DNA from 2 places in the Amycolatopsis sp. NPDC054798 genome. Region 1 is predicted to be linked to the other one. Evidence: riboswitches for the same ligand, from Rfam matches in the RefSeq annotation. Region 1 holds a riboswitch; the other holds the start of a gene.
The links. A riboswitch is a leader RNA that binds a small molecule or an ion and turns the genes downstream of it on or off. The one in region 1 is predicted to bind cobalamin.
Positions count from the first base shown of each region.

Region 2: another riboswitch for cobalamin. It lies ahead of ACWGIC_RS00710 (hypothetical protein); the one in region 1 lies ahead of metE (5-methyltetrahydropteroyltriglutamate--homocysteine S-methyltransferase).

Region 1 covers NZ_JBSHAM010000122.1:1,678-9,098, reverse strand. Annotated here, with positions in the region: gene metE (5-methyltetrahydropteroyltriglutamate--homocysteine S-methyltransferase) at 1-1,277, opposite strand, end outside; cobalamin riboswitch at 1,368-1,588, opposite strand; gene ACWGIC_RS40260 (hypothetical protein) at 2,009-3,106, shown strand; gene ACWGIC_RS40255 (ribonucleotide-diphosphate reductase subunit beta) at 3,208-4,281, opposite strand; gene ACWGIC_RS40250 (ribonucleoside-diphosphate reductase subunit alpha) at 4,296-7,280, opposite strand.
Region 2 covers NZ_JBSHAM010000001.1:140,544-147,964, forward strand. Annotated here, with positions in the region: gene ACWGIC_RS00700 (GNAT family N-acetyltransferase) at 1-97, opposite strand, end outside; gene ACWGIC_RS00705 (Gfo/Idh/MocA family protein) at 298-1,194, opposite strand; cobalamin riboswitch at 1,223-1,370, shown strand; gene ACWGIC_RS00710 (hypothetical protein) at 1,384-2,040, shown strand; gene ACWGIC_RS00715 (CbiQ family ECF transporter T component) at 2,027-3,106, shown strand; gene ACWGIC_RS00720 (ABC transporter ATP-binding protein) at 3,103-4,815, shown strand; gene ACWGIC_RS00725 (ECF transporter S component) at 4,812-5,597, shown strand; gene ACWGIC_RS00730 (alpha/beta fold hydrolase) at 5,590-6,423, opposite strand; gene ACWGIC_RS00735 (3-hydroxybutyryl-CoA dehydrogenase) at 6,492-7,352, opposite strand.

The DNA of each region.
Region 1 (7,421 bases):
GGCAGGTTCAGGGCTTTCTGTTGTGCCGCAGCGCGTTTCTCGTACGGCGGGCGGATGGTGTCTTGCGGGCGGAGTGTTGCGATGCGGGCTCGGACGTCGGCGTCGTGTAGCTCCGCGGCCTGGGCCCGGTCGGCGATGGCGGCACGCGCGGGGGCGAGATCCACGTCCTCGCCGCGGAGGGCTCGGTCGAGCAGGACGACCTCGTCTACCTTTTGGCGTGCGAAGGCGAGCCAGGTCTTTAGCCTTGGGTTGAGGGTTGTCTCTGCTTCCACGTCGTAGGGGACGTGCAGCAGTGAGCACGACGTCGATACGCTCACGTGTGCTGCGGTGTTTTTCAGGCGCGCTGCGCGGGCGAGTGCGACACCGGGGTCGGTGCGCCAGACGTTTCGGCCGTCTACGACTCCGGCGAGGACTTCCTTGTCTCGCAATGCTCCTTCCGCTGCTACTTTGTCTACAAAGGACTCGTCGGTGACCAGGTCCACGGCGAGCGCTTCGATGGGGGAGCGGGCCAGTACGCCCAGTGCTCGGCCGAGGCCGCCGAAGTATCCGGCTGCCAGGAGCTTCGGTCGGTGCTTTTCTTTGGCCAGCAGGTGGTATGCGCGGGTGAGGGCGTTGAGTTCAGCGGTGGTCCGGTCCGCTGCGAAGGCTGGTTCGTCCAGTTGTACCCATTCGACGCCCTCGTCGGCCAGTTTGCTCAGCAGGTCGGTGTAGGCGGGTAGCAGTTCGTCCAGCAGTTCCAGTGGGGCGAATCCGGGGTCGGTCGGCTTGGCCAGCAAGAGGAAGGTGACCGGTCCGACTAGCACCGGGCGTGGGGTGATTCCGAGTGCGCGGGCTTCGCGGACCTCGTCGATCGGGGTGGTGCCGGTGAGGGCGAATCGGGAGTCTGGGGCTAGTTCCGGGACTAGGTAGTGGTAGTTGGTGTCGAACCACTTCGTCATTTCTAGCGCCGGGGCATCTGGGACTCCGCGTGCGGCGGCGAAGTAGGTGTCCAGGGGTGACAGGCCCAGCCGGGTGAAGCGTTCCGGTAGCGCGCCGAAGAGTGCGGTGGTGTCCAGCATGTGGTCGTAGAGCGAGAAGGTGCTGGACGGGATTGAGTTGAGGCCTTGGGCGCGCAGGGTTGTCCAGGTCTGTTCGCGGAGTCGGCGGCCGGTGGTCAAGAGGGCTTGTTCGGTGCTCTTGTTTGCCCAGTAGGACTCGAGTGCTCGTTTCAGTTCTCGGGATGGGCCGATTCGCGGGTAGCCAAGAACGGTGGTGCCGAGGGGGTTCACAGCATGCATCCTCACGTGCTCGCCGGAAGAGTCCGGGCACGCGGAAAGCCGTGCTTCGGTCGGTGCCTTGTCCCGCGAGGCCCGGACTCACGCACGCCGTCGGCGTGCGTGCCATTGGCAGGTATTCGGACTCGTGGGCGTATCGCTCGTGCCTACCGGCTGTCGCTTCCCGGGCGGGGCGCCCAGTGCTTTACCGCGTTCGCGGTGACAGCTTTCGTTCCCACATACCGCTGCGGGGCAGTCCCGGATTCGCACCGGGTTCCCTGTTGCCTCGCCGGGACGCGGGTGCGTCCTGGCGAACCAGTGGCGTGGGCGAGTCTAGCGGGTCTGGGGCTAGCCGGGAGCGTCGGAAGGCGTCCGTCGTCCTGCGGCGGACGTCGCGGTCAGTGAGCGCGGTGGCAGGCCATGCTGAGCTGGCAGGCGCGATCGCCGACGCGAGAGCTGCCGGGACGCAAGTATGCGAGATGAGCGGAGCTGATGTTTTTGGCGCTCTGTCCGTTAATGTCTGATCATTTCTCACTGCCGAGTCGCATTTACTGCTTATTTTTCAGTCTCTTCCGGGGAATGGCTGAGCACGTCAGGGCGTAGCGATTTTCTGAATTGTCACCCGGTCGGCGGTTCCTTGCGTGCAGCAGGCGGTAGAGACTGCGGAGTTGTTGGTGGGCAACTAATATTCGGGTGTTGCAGGGGTTCTTTGCATGGTTAAAGTTGGCGGGTGCACGACTGTGAAAGGAGGGGTGATGCGAAGACTTTCTCATGTCGGATCATTTTCTGCGGTTGTGGTTCTTATTTCTTCGACATTCGCGGCGGGTGCCAGTCAGGCAAGCGCGGCCAGTCAGCCGGCCTGCACGATTTCTGACCACTGCTACGCTGTGGGTTTTATTGGGTCCAAGCAGCGGCCGTTGTGGATGAACGGAGTCGGTTCAGATCTGGTGGTTGGCTGTCTTCACGTGGACAACCGAGACGCTGAGTTCGCCAACTGGGAGTCGTGGCTTCTCACCAACCTCAACAATCCGAAGCTGGACACCTGGGTTGAAGCGGGAATGACCGCGGGCACACTGTACAGTTCCCCGCGGCACGAGAAAGGATTTCTGTGGTACTGGGCCGATCAGCGGCCAGGGGTGCCGTACCGGGAGTTCTACATCAAGTCCGCGCACGAGCTCGCCAGCGAGAACGTGACCTTCAGCTGGGTTCCCGGCAGTCCCAACTGGGAGATTCGTCAGAACGGGGATCTTGTCGGCATTTCCGAAGGCAATGGGGCATTCGGCGGCCAGGCGTATAATGGGCTCGAGGTAACGGTTCCCAGCGCCCGGATTTTCGCCAACTCGGCAAAATTTCAATACCAAGATACCGGCAACAAGTGGCATCCCGCTGATGCGGAACTGGTCAATCAACGACCCGATCTGTTCCTTATGTACACAAACGGGCAAAACATCACGGGCGCAACGCGCAAGCCCTGTGCCGACAGGACGGAGAAGATGTCTGCTGAAAGCGACGCCGCACCGCCTACTCCCGCCGACCTGCTGGGGACGGCGAAGAGGCTGGCTGCCGCGAATGACGAGGACAACCCGGCCAGTATTCGATATGTGAGAACTGACCGCAATACGCTCAAGCATATTGACGGAACGCAGCCCAAGGTCAACGATCCAGTGTACTTGATTCAAATGACCGGAAACTTCGTCGGGCACGCCGCCAAGGTGCCCCCGGGCAGCAAGGCTCCCAGGGGAAACGTGCTCACCGTCACTGTAGACGCGAAATCCGGGCACATGCTGGGTTGGTCGATCCTGGCGGAGCCGCACGACCTTGCGACGTTTGGAACGGTGTCGGCACTGCAGTGATGAAGCGGGCTGGCCGCGGCCGGTCTGGTATTGCCGGGCAAACGAACTCGGCCACGCCTTGGCAGGCGTGGCCGAGTTTCAGGGGGTGTCTCTGGGTGGGATCAGTCCCAGTCGAGTGCGCCGCCGGACTGGTATTCGATGACGCGGGTTTCGAAGAAGTTCTTTTCCTTCTTCAGGTCCATCGCTTCCGACATCCACGGGAAGGGGTTCTCGTTCTCGCCGTAGATCGGGGACAGGCCGATCTGCTGGGCGCGCCGGTCGGTGATGAAGTGCATGTACTGCTCGCACAGGTCGGCCGACAGGCCGAGCATGCCACGCGGCATGGTGTCGCGGGCGTACTTCACTTCCAGTTCGCACGCTTCCTGCAGCATGCCGCGCACCTCGGCCTGGAATTCCTCGGTCCACAGGTGCGGGTTCTCGATCTTGATCTGGTTGATGCAGTCGATGCCGAAGTTCAGGTGGATCGACTCGTCGCGCAGGATGTACTGGTACTGCTCGGCGATGCCGACCATCTTGTTCCGCCGGCCCAGCGACAGGATCTGCGCGAAACCGGTGTAGAACCACATGCCCTCGAAGATCACGTAGAACGCCACGAGGTCGCGCAGGAACGCCTGGTCGGCTTCCGGCGTGCCGGTCTCGAAGTCCGGGTTCTCCAGGTTCTGTGTGTACTTCAGCGCCCACGCGTCCTTGTCCGAAATGGACGGGACCTCGCGGTACATGTTGAACAGCTCGCCCTCGACCAGGCCGAGGCTCTCGCAGATGTACTGGAAGGTGTGCGTGTGCACGGCCTCCTCGAAGGCCTGGCGCAGCAGGTACTGGCGGCACTCCGGGTTGGTGATCTGCCGGTACACCGCGAGCACGATGTTGTTGGCCACCAAGGACTCCGCCGTGGCGAAGAAGCCGAGGTTGCGCTTGAGCATCTGCCGCTCGTCCTCGGTGAGGCCGTCCGGCGACTTCCACAACGCGATATCGGCCTGCATCGCGACCTCGGTCGGCATCCAGTGGTTGTTGCACGCCGCGAGGTACTTGTCCCAGGCCCACCGGTACTTCATCGGCAGCAGCTGGTTGACGTCGGCGCGCGCGTTGATCATGCGCTTGTCGTCGACGTTGATCCGGGCCGCGCCGACCTCGATCTCGCCGAGGCCGGTCGCGTCCGTCGTTTCCACGTTGGTCATGGTTCAGGGGTTCCTTACTGGCAGGCTTCGCAGTCGGGGTCGTCGATCCGGCAGGCAGCGCCCTCGGTGGCGACGAAGTCGACGTCGGTCTTCGGCATCTCCTTCGGCTCCGCCGGGACGGCCGCGGCGGGCGACGGCGACGGCGCGGGGGAGGCGGCCGGAACCGCCGCGGACGGCGAAGGCGACGGTGCCGCGGAAGGCGCGGCGGCCGGGGCGGCGGCAGCCGGAGCGGCCGGGGCGGGAGTGGCGGAGACGGCGTTCAGCTTGCCGTCGGTGCCGCGCAGGGTGCTCTTCTCCACGTGCGTCGCGGACTGCGCCCGCAGGTAGTACGTGGTCTTGAGGCCCTTGTGCCAGGCGTAGCGGTACAGCTCGTCGAGCTTGCGCCCGCTCGGAGCCGCGATGTACAGGTTCAGCGACTGCGCCTGGTCGATCCACTTCTGCCGCACCGAACCGGCGTCCACGATCCACTTCGACTCGATCTCGAAGGCGGTCGCGTACAGCGCCTTGAGGTCGTCCGGAACGCGGTCGATCTGGCCGAGGCTGCCGTCGAAGTACTTCAGGTCGCTGACCATGACCTCGTCCCACAGGCCGCGCGCCTTGAGGCTCTTGACCAGATGCGGGTTCACCACCGTGAAGTCGCCGGACATGTTCGACTTGACGTACAGGTTCTGGAACAGCGGCTCGATCGACTGGCCGACGCCGGAGATGTTGGAGATCGTCGCGGTCGGCGCGATCGCCATCACGTTGGAGTTGCGCATGCCGACGGTCTTGACGCGCTCGCGCAGCGGGGCCCAGTCCAGCGTCGTGGAGGTGTCCACGTCGAGGCCGTCGCCCTGGCGGGCGTCGATCAGCAGCTGCATCGAGTCGATCGGCAGGATTCCCTTGCTCCACAAGGAACCCTCGAACGTCTGGTACTGGCCGCGCTCCTGTGCGAGGTCGGTCGAGGCCGAGATCGCGTAGTAGGAGAGGTGCTCCATCGAGACGTCGGCGAACTTCACCGCTTCCTTCGACGCGAACGGCACGCCCAGTTCGAACAGCGCGTCCTGGAAGCCCATGATGCCCAGGCCGACCGGACGGTGGCGCAGGTTGGAACGGCGCGCCTCCGGGATCGTGTAGAAGTTGATGTCGATCACGTTGTCGAGCATGCGAACCGCGGTGCGCACGGTCTTCTCGAGCCGCTCGGTGTCCAGCCCGGAAGGCGTGACGTGCTTGAGCAGGTTCACCGAGCCGAGGTTGCAGACCGCGACCTCTTCGGTGTTCGTGTTCAGCGTGATCTCGGTGCACAGGTTGGAGGAGTGCACGACGCCCACGTGCTGCTGCGGCGAACGCAGGTTGCACGGGTCCTTGAAGGTGATCCACGGGTGGCCGGTCTCGAACAGCATGGTCAGCATCCGCCGCCACAGCTCGACCGCGCGGACCTTGCGGAACACCTTGATCTCGCCGCGCGCGGCGGCGGCCTCGTACTCGCGGTAGCGCTGCGCGAACGCGTTGCCGTAGAGGTCGTGCAGGTCCGGCGTCTCGTTCGGCGAGAACAGCGTCCACTCGGCGTTCGCCTCGACGCGGCGCAGGAACTCGTCCGGGACCCAGTTGGCGGTGTTCATGTCGTGCGTGCGCCGCCGGTCGTCGCCGGTGTTCTTGCGCAGGTCGAGGAATTCCTCGATGTCGACGTGCCAGGTCTCCAGGTACGCGCAGGCCGCGCCCTTGCGCTTGCCGCCCTGGTTGACCGCGACCGCGGTGTCGTTGGCGATCTTCAGGAACGGCACGACGCCCTGGGACTGGCCGTTGGTGCCCTTGATGTGCGCGCCGAGGCCGCGGACCGGGGTCCAGTCGTTGCCGAGGCCGCCGGAGTACTTGGCCAGCAGCGCGTTGTTCTTGTACGCCTGGAAAATCGAGTCCAGGTCGTCGTCCACCGTGGTCAGGAAGCAGGACGACAGCTGGGCGCGGTTGGTGCCGCTGTTGAACAGCGTCGGGGTGGACGCCATGAAGTGGAACGTCGACAGCAGTTCGTAGAACTCGATGGCGCGGGCTTCGCGGTTGTCCTCGCGGATCGCCAGGCCCATCGCGACGCGCATGAAGAACGCCTGCGGCAGCTCGAACCGCACGCCGTTGTGGTGCTGGAAGTACCGGTCGTACAGCGTCTGCAGGCCGAGGAAGCCGAAGTCGAGGTCGCGCTCGGCGTGAATGGCGGCGGTGATCTTGTCCAGGTCGAACGTGGTCAGCTCGGCGTCGACCAGTTCGAGTTCGACGGCGCGGCGCAAATAGGCGCGGAAGTACGCGGGGTACTCGCTCGCCATCTCGTCCTGGCTGGCCTGGCGCGGGGTGCCGGCGAGGTAGCTCAGCGCTTCGCCGCGCAGCTTGTCCAGCAGCAGCCGGGCGGACACGAACGAATAGTTCGGCTCCTGCTCGACGAGCACGCGCGCGGCCATGATCTGCGCGAGCGCCAGTTCGTCGGCGGTGATGCCGTCGTAAAGGTTGCGCTTGGCCTCGGCCAGCACCGGTTCGGCGGAGACGTCCTCAAGCCCGGCGACGGCCTCGCCGACGACGTGCGAGACGCGCGCCCAGTCGAGCGGGCGCAGCGATCCGTCGGCGCCCTTGACGCTCAGCGCGACCTCGGCGTGCGCGGGCGCCGCGGCCTCGCGGGCCTTCTTGCGCTCGTCGCGGTAGAGGACATAGGCGCGGGCGACCTTGTGGTGCTCTCCGCGCATCAGGGCGAGTTCGACCTGGTCCTGGATCTGCTCGATGTGCAGCGGGGTCTCCGGGCCGGTGTGGCGCAGCAGAGCCGCCTCGACCTGCCCGGTCAGCTCCGCGACCACGTGGTGCACGCGGGAGGACGCGGCGGCGTCGCCGCCCTCGACCGCGAGGAAGGCCTTGGTCAGCGCCACCGAGATCTTGCCCGCGTCGAAGGGCGAGACGCTTCCGTCCCGCCGGATGACGCGGACCGCGCTCGGGGCCCCCTCCGCCGCCGCCGACGGCGGCCGCTGACCGGTTTCCACTGACATGCGTGTCTCCAACAGTTCCTCGAAATGGGCGCGTTCGAGCGGCACACGGCCGGTCAAGGCCATGCGCTGCGGTTTCGGCGAAACAGCCCGGCCGCCCTCCTCAAGCGGTCTCCCCGTCGCTGGGGGCTGCCGGTTCCCAGA
Region 2 (7,421 bases), on a different contig from region 1:
AGCTGTCCCGGGCGAAAGTCGCCAGGAACGGGCCGATCCGTTCGGTATCGCGGCCGATCGGTGCGGTGGCGCGGACGTAGGCCTGAAGGGCGGACATCTCTGGTGGAAGCCTTTCGGAAGGAAGGAAAGCACAGGCAGCACGAAACCAGGCAGGGCTTCCCACGCCAGGCGCGCAGGCCAGACAGCTCAGGCCAGACAGCTCAGGCCAGGCGGCCGGGGTGGGCCGTGGCGGAGCACATAGGCATTCCTTCGTCCGAAACGAACTTCCCGTTCATCGTCTCAGACCGGGCAAGCGAATTAAGAACTCAGCGCGGCCCGCGCCTGGTCCACGATCCGAGCCAGGTGCACGCCTCGCCGGACATCGCAGGGGTGCGTGGTCGTTCCGCACGACACCATCGCGGCGAAGTCGTCCAGCAGCGCGGTGTACGCGTCGTTCGCCGTGCCAGCGCGGCCGAGGGTGCGGAGGCCGTGCTCGCCGAAGACCGAGTACTCGACCACCGTCGGCTGCACCGGCAGGCGCATGCTGAGGGTCGCGGTGCTCGTGATGCCGCCTTCGTGTTCGAGCAGCAGTTGCCAGAGGTCTTCGGGACCGCGGTGCGCGGCGAGGACGCCGGTGATCGGACCAAGGGCGGCGTCGAGGAGGTCGAACGCGTGCGGGCCGACGTCGGCGAGTGCGCCGCCCGCCGGGTCCTGTCGCCAGGTCGAGGTCGCGTACTTGCCGCCGAGCAGCGCGCCGGACAGCCACCGCACGCTGCCGCCTCGCCAACCGCCAGCGGCGGTGACGCCGTCCAGCCAGTCGCGCGTCTGCTGGGAAAACCGCAGCGTGAGCATCACCAGCGAAGCCACGCCAGCGGACGTCACGGCGTCGGCGAGACGCTGTGCCGAGGCCAGGTCGGCGGCGATCGGTTTTTCCAGGATCAGGTGCTTGCCCGCCTCCGCGGCCCGGGTCGCCAGTTCGGCCTGCACGGTCGGCGGCACGGCGAACGCGAGCGCGTCGACCTGCTCGAACAACTCGTCCAGATCGCTGGTCGGCACGGCGTCGTAGGCCTGCGCCAGCGCGGCGGCGGCTTCCGGCCGACGGCTCCACACAGCACTGAGCACGGTCCCTGGATGATCCGCGAGCCCGGGAGCGTGCACCGTGGTGGCCCACGGTCCGGTTCCTACGAGGCCGACGCGCAGCTGGTCCTGTCCCACGCCCGGAAGTGTAGGTGTGTCCGCGGTCGCTTCCGGCGCGGCCTGCGGTGCGTTAACGTCGACAAGTTCTTCGCCACGAACGGGGGAAGCCGGTGAGAATCCGGCGCTGGCCCGCAACCGTGAGCGGCCCGCGAGGGACCGCGAGCCGGATCGCCCGTCGTGGTCCGATCGATGCGAGGTACATCTGACATGAAGTTCGGCCACGCGCGGCACTGGGGGCGAGTCCTCGCCGGCTGCGCTCTTCTCGTCGCCACCGGTTTGGGCGGGGCGTCCTCCGCCTCGGCGACCACGCCCGGCAAGGGCACCGCAGGTTATTGCCAGGACGACAACGGCGTCACGGTGATCGTCGATTTCCAGGGGCTCGGCGGCGAAACCCTGATCCGGTGCGCTCCCGGCAAACAGGAAAACGGCGTCACCGCCCTGCAGAACGCGGGCTTCGAACTCGCCGGTGCGGGCAAGTACGGCCTGGCGGTGATGTGCAAGATCGAGGGCAAGCCCGCCGACCAGACCTGCACCGGAATGCCGCCGGAGAACGCGTCCTGGAGCTTCTGGACCGCCGCCAACGGCGGTAAATGGGCCTCGGCGCAGGTCGGCGCGCAGAGCTGGAAGCCGCCCGCCGGTGCGTTCGAGGGCTGGTCGTTCGCGATCGGCAAGTCCTACACCGAGTATCCGCCGCCGCGCACCGAACCGGTGCGCAAAGCCAACGCGCCCGCGGAATCTCCGGCTCCGGCGTCCACTTCGGACAGTGGATTCCCGTGGGGACTGGTGATCGGCATCGTGGTCGTCGTGCTGCTCGTGGTGGCCGGGACGGTCGTCGCGGTGCGCCGCAGGCGTGCCGCGGAGTAGCCCGCGAGCGCTCCATCCCGGCGCGTGGTGGGTGTGGGCGCTCGCGCTCGCCGTCGCCGCCAGCCGGACCACGAACCCGGTTCTGCTCGCTCTGGTGATCGCGGTGGCCGGGTTCGTCGTGGTGCTCCGCCGCGGCGACGCGCCGTGGGCGCTGGCGTTCCGGATGTACGCCTGGGTCGCCGGGGTGATCCTGGCCTCGCGCGTGCTGTTCCGGATCCTGATCGGCGGCGAGGACGGCGGCCACATCCTGTTCACGCTGCCGACCATCCCGCTGCCGAGCGTCGCGGCCGGCATTCAGCTCCTCGGCCCCACTTCGGCCGAGGAGCTGCTCGGCGGCCTGTACGACGGACTCCGGCTGGCGACGATCGTGCTCTGCGTCGGTGCCGCGAACGCGCTGGCGAACCCGAAACGCCTGCTCAAGGCAGTGCCTGGGGCGCTGTACGAGGTGGGGACGGCGGTGACTGTCGCGTTGTCCGTGGCACCGCAGCTGGTTGAGAGCGTGCAACGGGTGCGTCGCGCGCGTCGGCTGCGGGCTGGCAAGACGCGCGGCCTGCGGTTCGTGAAGGGGATTTTCGTGCCGGTACTGGCCGACGCCATGGACCGGTCACTGCAGCTCGCGGCGGCCATGGACTCCCGCGGCTACGGACGGCGCGGCTACCTCTCGCCGCGCGTCCGGATGCTGATCGCGACCTGTGTGCTGGCCGGGCTGGTCGGCGTCGCGGTGGGGGTTTACGGCGTGCTCGACGGGTCCGCGTCGTGGCTCGGCGTGCCGATGCTCGTCGCCGGCCTGGTGCTGGCCGCCGCCGGATTCGTGCTGGGCGGACGGCAGATCCGGCGCACGACCTACCGGCCCGATCCGTGGCGGCTGCCGGAGACGCTGGTCGCGCTGTGCGGCGTCGCGACCGCGGTGCTCGTGCTGATCGCCGACCCGGTTTCGCTCACCACCCCGGCCAGCCCGCCGACCTGGCCGGAGCTGCCGCTGCTGCCTGCCGTCGCGGTGCTGATCAGCGTGCTGCCCGCTTGGTTCGCGCCGCGTCCGGCGCTGGTGTCGGAGGTCGTCCGATGATCGAGTTCTCGCAGGTCAGCGTCACTTACGACGGGGCGGACCGGCCGGTGCTCCGGGACGTCGACGTGACGATCGAGGAGGGCGAACTCTGCCTCGTCGCCGGACGCACCGGTGTCGGCAAGTCGACATTGCTCGGCGCGATCAACGGTCTCGTCCCGCATTTCACCGGCGGCACGCTGGCCGGACGCGTCGAGGTCGCCGGGCTCGACACCGCCACTCATCCGCCGCGTGAACTGGCGTCGGTGGTCGGTGTGGTCGGACAGGATCCGCTGGCCGGATTCGTCACCGACACCGTCGAGGAGGAACTGGCTTACGCGATGGAGCAGCTCGCCGTCGCGCCGGACGTGATGCGCAAACGCGTCGAGGAAACCCTCGACCTGCTGGGCATCGCCGAACTCCGCGACCGTCCACTTCGGACTCTCTCCGGCGGGCAGCAGCAACGCGTCGCGATCGGCGCGGTGCTCACGGCGCACCCGAGCGTGCTGGTGCTGGACGAACCGACGTCGGCGCTCGACCCGACCGCGGCCGAGGAGGTGCTGGCCGCGATCACCCGGCTGGTGCACGACCTGGGCACGACGGTCGTCGTCGCCGAGCACCGGATGGAACGCGTCGCGCAGTACGCCGACCGCCTGCTCTACCTGCCCGGCGACGGCACCGTGGTCTCCGGCCCGCCAGCGGAAGTCTTCGCCGAGACCGACGTCGCCCCGCCGATCGTCGAGCTAGGGCGGCTCGCGGGCTGGTCACCGCTGCCGCTTTCGGTCCGCGACGCCCGCCGTCTCGCCCGCCCACTGCGAGAACGCCTGGCCGAGCGCCGCCCCAATGTGGCATTGGGTGCTCCACCGATGCCCCCGCCGCCGCCCTCAACGGAGGCGCTGCGCGCCACTGGCCCATTCAACGCACCGAACGCCACATTGGGTGCGTCGCATGCACCCAATGCCACATTGGGGCGCTCTGGCGAAGCGGTGCTCAAGGCGAGGGGCGTGCGGGTCCGGTACGGCGGCGTGAACGCGGTACGCGGCGTTGACCTGCGGCTGAACCGCGGCGAGGTGGTCGCGCTGATGGGCCGGAACGGCTCGGGCAAGTCCTCGCTGCTGTGGGCGTTGCAGGGCAGCGGACCCCGGTCCGACGGCACGGTCGACGTCCTCGGCGCGGACCCGAAGTCGCTCCGGACGCGGGCTGCTCGCACGCGGGTCGGGCTGGTCCCGCAGACCCCGTCCGACCTGCTGTACCTCGATTCCGTCGCGGCGGAACTGCGGCAGGCGGACGTCGAATCGGACGTCACGCCAGGCACCGCGCGGAAGCTGCTCGACCGGCTCGTGCCCGGCGTCGCCGACGACACGAACCCGCGTGACCTCTCCGAAGGCCAGCGACTCGCCTTGGTGCTGGCCGTGCAGCTCGCCGCCGCCCCGCCGGTCGTCCTGCACGACGAGCCGACCCGTGGCCTGGACTACCCGGCGAAACGGCACTTCGCGACGATCCTCGCCGACCTGGCCGCCGAGGGACACGCGGTGCTGCTGGCAACCCACGACGTCGAGTTCGTCGCCTCCGCCGCACACCGCGTCGTGGTCCTCGCCGAGGGCGAAGTGGTCGCGGACGGCCCGACCGCGGACGTCGTCGTAGCCTCGCCCGCCTTCGCGCCGCAGGTCGCGAAGATCCTCGCGCCGGAGCCGTGGCTGACCGTGGACGCGGTAGCGAAGGCGCTGGCGTGACCGATTTCCTGGGCCCCGCCGTCCGCATCCGGCTCCGCACGGCGCTGGTGCTGACGGCGGCCGTCGTGGTCGGGCTGGCGATGTTCTGCTGGCCGCTGCTCGCCCGCGGCACCGTCGGCGCCTCCGCGCACGTGACCGACGCGCCGTTCGTTTTCCTCGTGACGCTGCCGGTGCTGATCCTGATCGTGCTGGCCGAGCTGTCCAGCGGCGGACTCGACGCGAAGGCGCTCGCGCTGCTCGGCGTGCTGTCCGCGGTGAACGCCGCGCTGCGCCCGCTCGGCGCGGGCACCGGCGGGATCGAGCTGGTGTTCTTTCTTCTCGTGCTGGCCGGGCGGGTGTTCGGGCCGGGTTTCGGGTTCGTCCTCGGCTCGACGTCCCTGTTCGCGTCCGCGCTGCTCACCGGCGGGGTCGGGCCGTGGCTGCCATTCCAGATGCTGGCGTCGTCGCTGGTCGGCCTTGGCGCCGGGCTGTTGCCGCGCCGGGTGAAGGGCCGGTGGGAGATCGCGATGCTGGCGGTCTACGGCGTGGTCGCCGCCTACTTCTACGGCCTCGCGATGAGCCTGTTCACCTGGCCGTTCCTGGCGAATCACACAGCGCTGGACTTCGTCCCGGGCGGCCCGCTCGGCGACAACCTGCACCGGTTCCTGGTCTTCACCGTGCTGACGTCCACTTTGGGCTGGGACACCGGCCGCGCGCTCACGAACCTGGTCGCGATCGTCGTGCTGGGCCCGGCGATCCTGACGGTGCTGCGCCGGGCGGCGCGGCGAGCGGCGTTCAGCTGACCGACTGGCCGACCTTGTCCAAGACCTCGACGAACTGAGCCATCCCGGCCGCGTTCGGGAAGTGCGACGTGTCGAGGTCGTACACCTCGAACTGCGTGCCGGGAGTGTGCGCGTCGGCCTCGGCGATCATCCGGTCCTGCAGAGCGAGCGGCACGAGGCGGTCTTGGAGATGCCGGACGTAGAACCGCGGGACGCGCCCCCACCGCTGCGGCGTGCCGCGCGAGTCGGTCGCGCTGCGGCCGATGATGTCGTCCGGGGCCATCGCGTTGAGCAGGGCGTAGAACTCGCCGTCGGTCGCGTCCGGGCAGAGCGCCGCTTTCGCCGCCGTCAACGCCTCCGCCGAGGAAGACCGCCAGTTGAAGCGCATCGCCCCGATCGCCGCCGGATCGGCCGCGATGAACCCGAGCATCGCGCCGACCAGCGACGTCGCGGCCTCCGGCGTGGCCAGATACTCCTCCGGCGTCGGCAGTTCGACGCAACAGAACGCGGCGTCGTAGACCAGCGCCGACACCAGCTCCGGGACCTCTTCGGCGACGAGGGTGACCAGCGCGCCGCCGATGCTCGACCCGACCAGCACGACCGGACCCAGCGCCGCGGCCCGGCGGACGACGTCCACAGTGGCCGCGACCTGGTCGGCCACGGTCACGCCGGCCAGCGCCGAGGGTTCGGTGGCGAACGCGCCGAGATCCTGCGGAGCCTGATAAGACAGCCGGAACTGCTGCTCCGGCTGCGGCACGCCCACCCCGCGATACCCGCGCAGCACGAGTTCAGGCGGGGCGGCGGACACGCCGTTGGCACCGGCGGCGAAGACGAACGTCGAGGTCATGCCGCACAGTCAAGCGACCCGCCCGGCCCCGCACAGCGGGGAAAGGTTGCGGGACGCCGCAACTAAAGTCAGGAGTACGAGTAGAACCCTCGACCGGTCTTCTTGCCGAGCAGTCCGGCGTCGACCATGCGCAGCAGCAGCGGCGGCGACGAGTACAACGGCTCCTTGAACTCGGCGTACATCGAGTCCGCGATCGCCTTGATGGTGTCGAGGCCGATCAGGTCGGACAGCCGCAGCGGACCCATCGGATGCGCCGTGCCCAGCTCCATGCCGCGGTCGATGTCCTCGGCCGAGGCGAAGCCCGATTCGATCATCCGGATCGCCGACAGCAGATACGGCACCAGCAGCGAGTTCACGATGAACCCGGCACGGTCCTGCGACCGGATCACCGTCTTGCCCAGCGCGCCGGTGGCGTGCTCCTCGGCCCGGCGGGCGGTCTCCTCGCTGGTCAGCAGCGACGGGACCAGTTCGACCAGCGGCAGCACCGGCACCGGGTTGAAGAAGTGGATGCCGACGACCTGCTGCGGACGGCCGGTGGCCATGCCGAGCTTCATGATCGGGATCGACGAGGTGTTGGACGCGAACACCGCGTCCTCGCGCTCGACGATCTTGTCCAGCGTCCGGAACACGTCGACCTTGGCCTGCTCCTGTTCCAGGATGGCCTCGACGACGAGATCGCGGTCGGCGAACTCGGCGATGTCCGTGGTGAAGCGCAGCCGCCCGAGAGCCGCTTCGGCGTCCTCTTCGGCCAGCTTGCCGTTGCGGACGCCGCGTTGCAGCGACTTCTCGATGCGCGCCTTGCCCGCGTCGAGGGCGGGCTGGTTCACCTCGGTGACCAGCACGTCCAACCCGGACCTGGCGTGCACCTCGGCGATGCCGGAGCCCATCAGCCCGGCTCCGACCACACCTACTCGTGCGATGTCGCTCACCCGTTCAACTCCTTCGTCACCTCACCGGCGTGCAAGAAAACGGGCAGCACACGACGCGCGAGGGCGTCT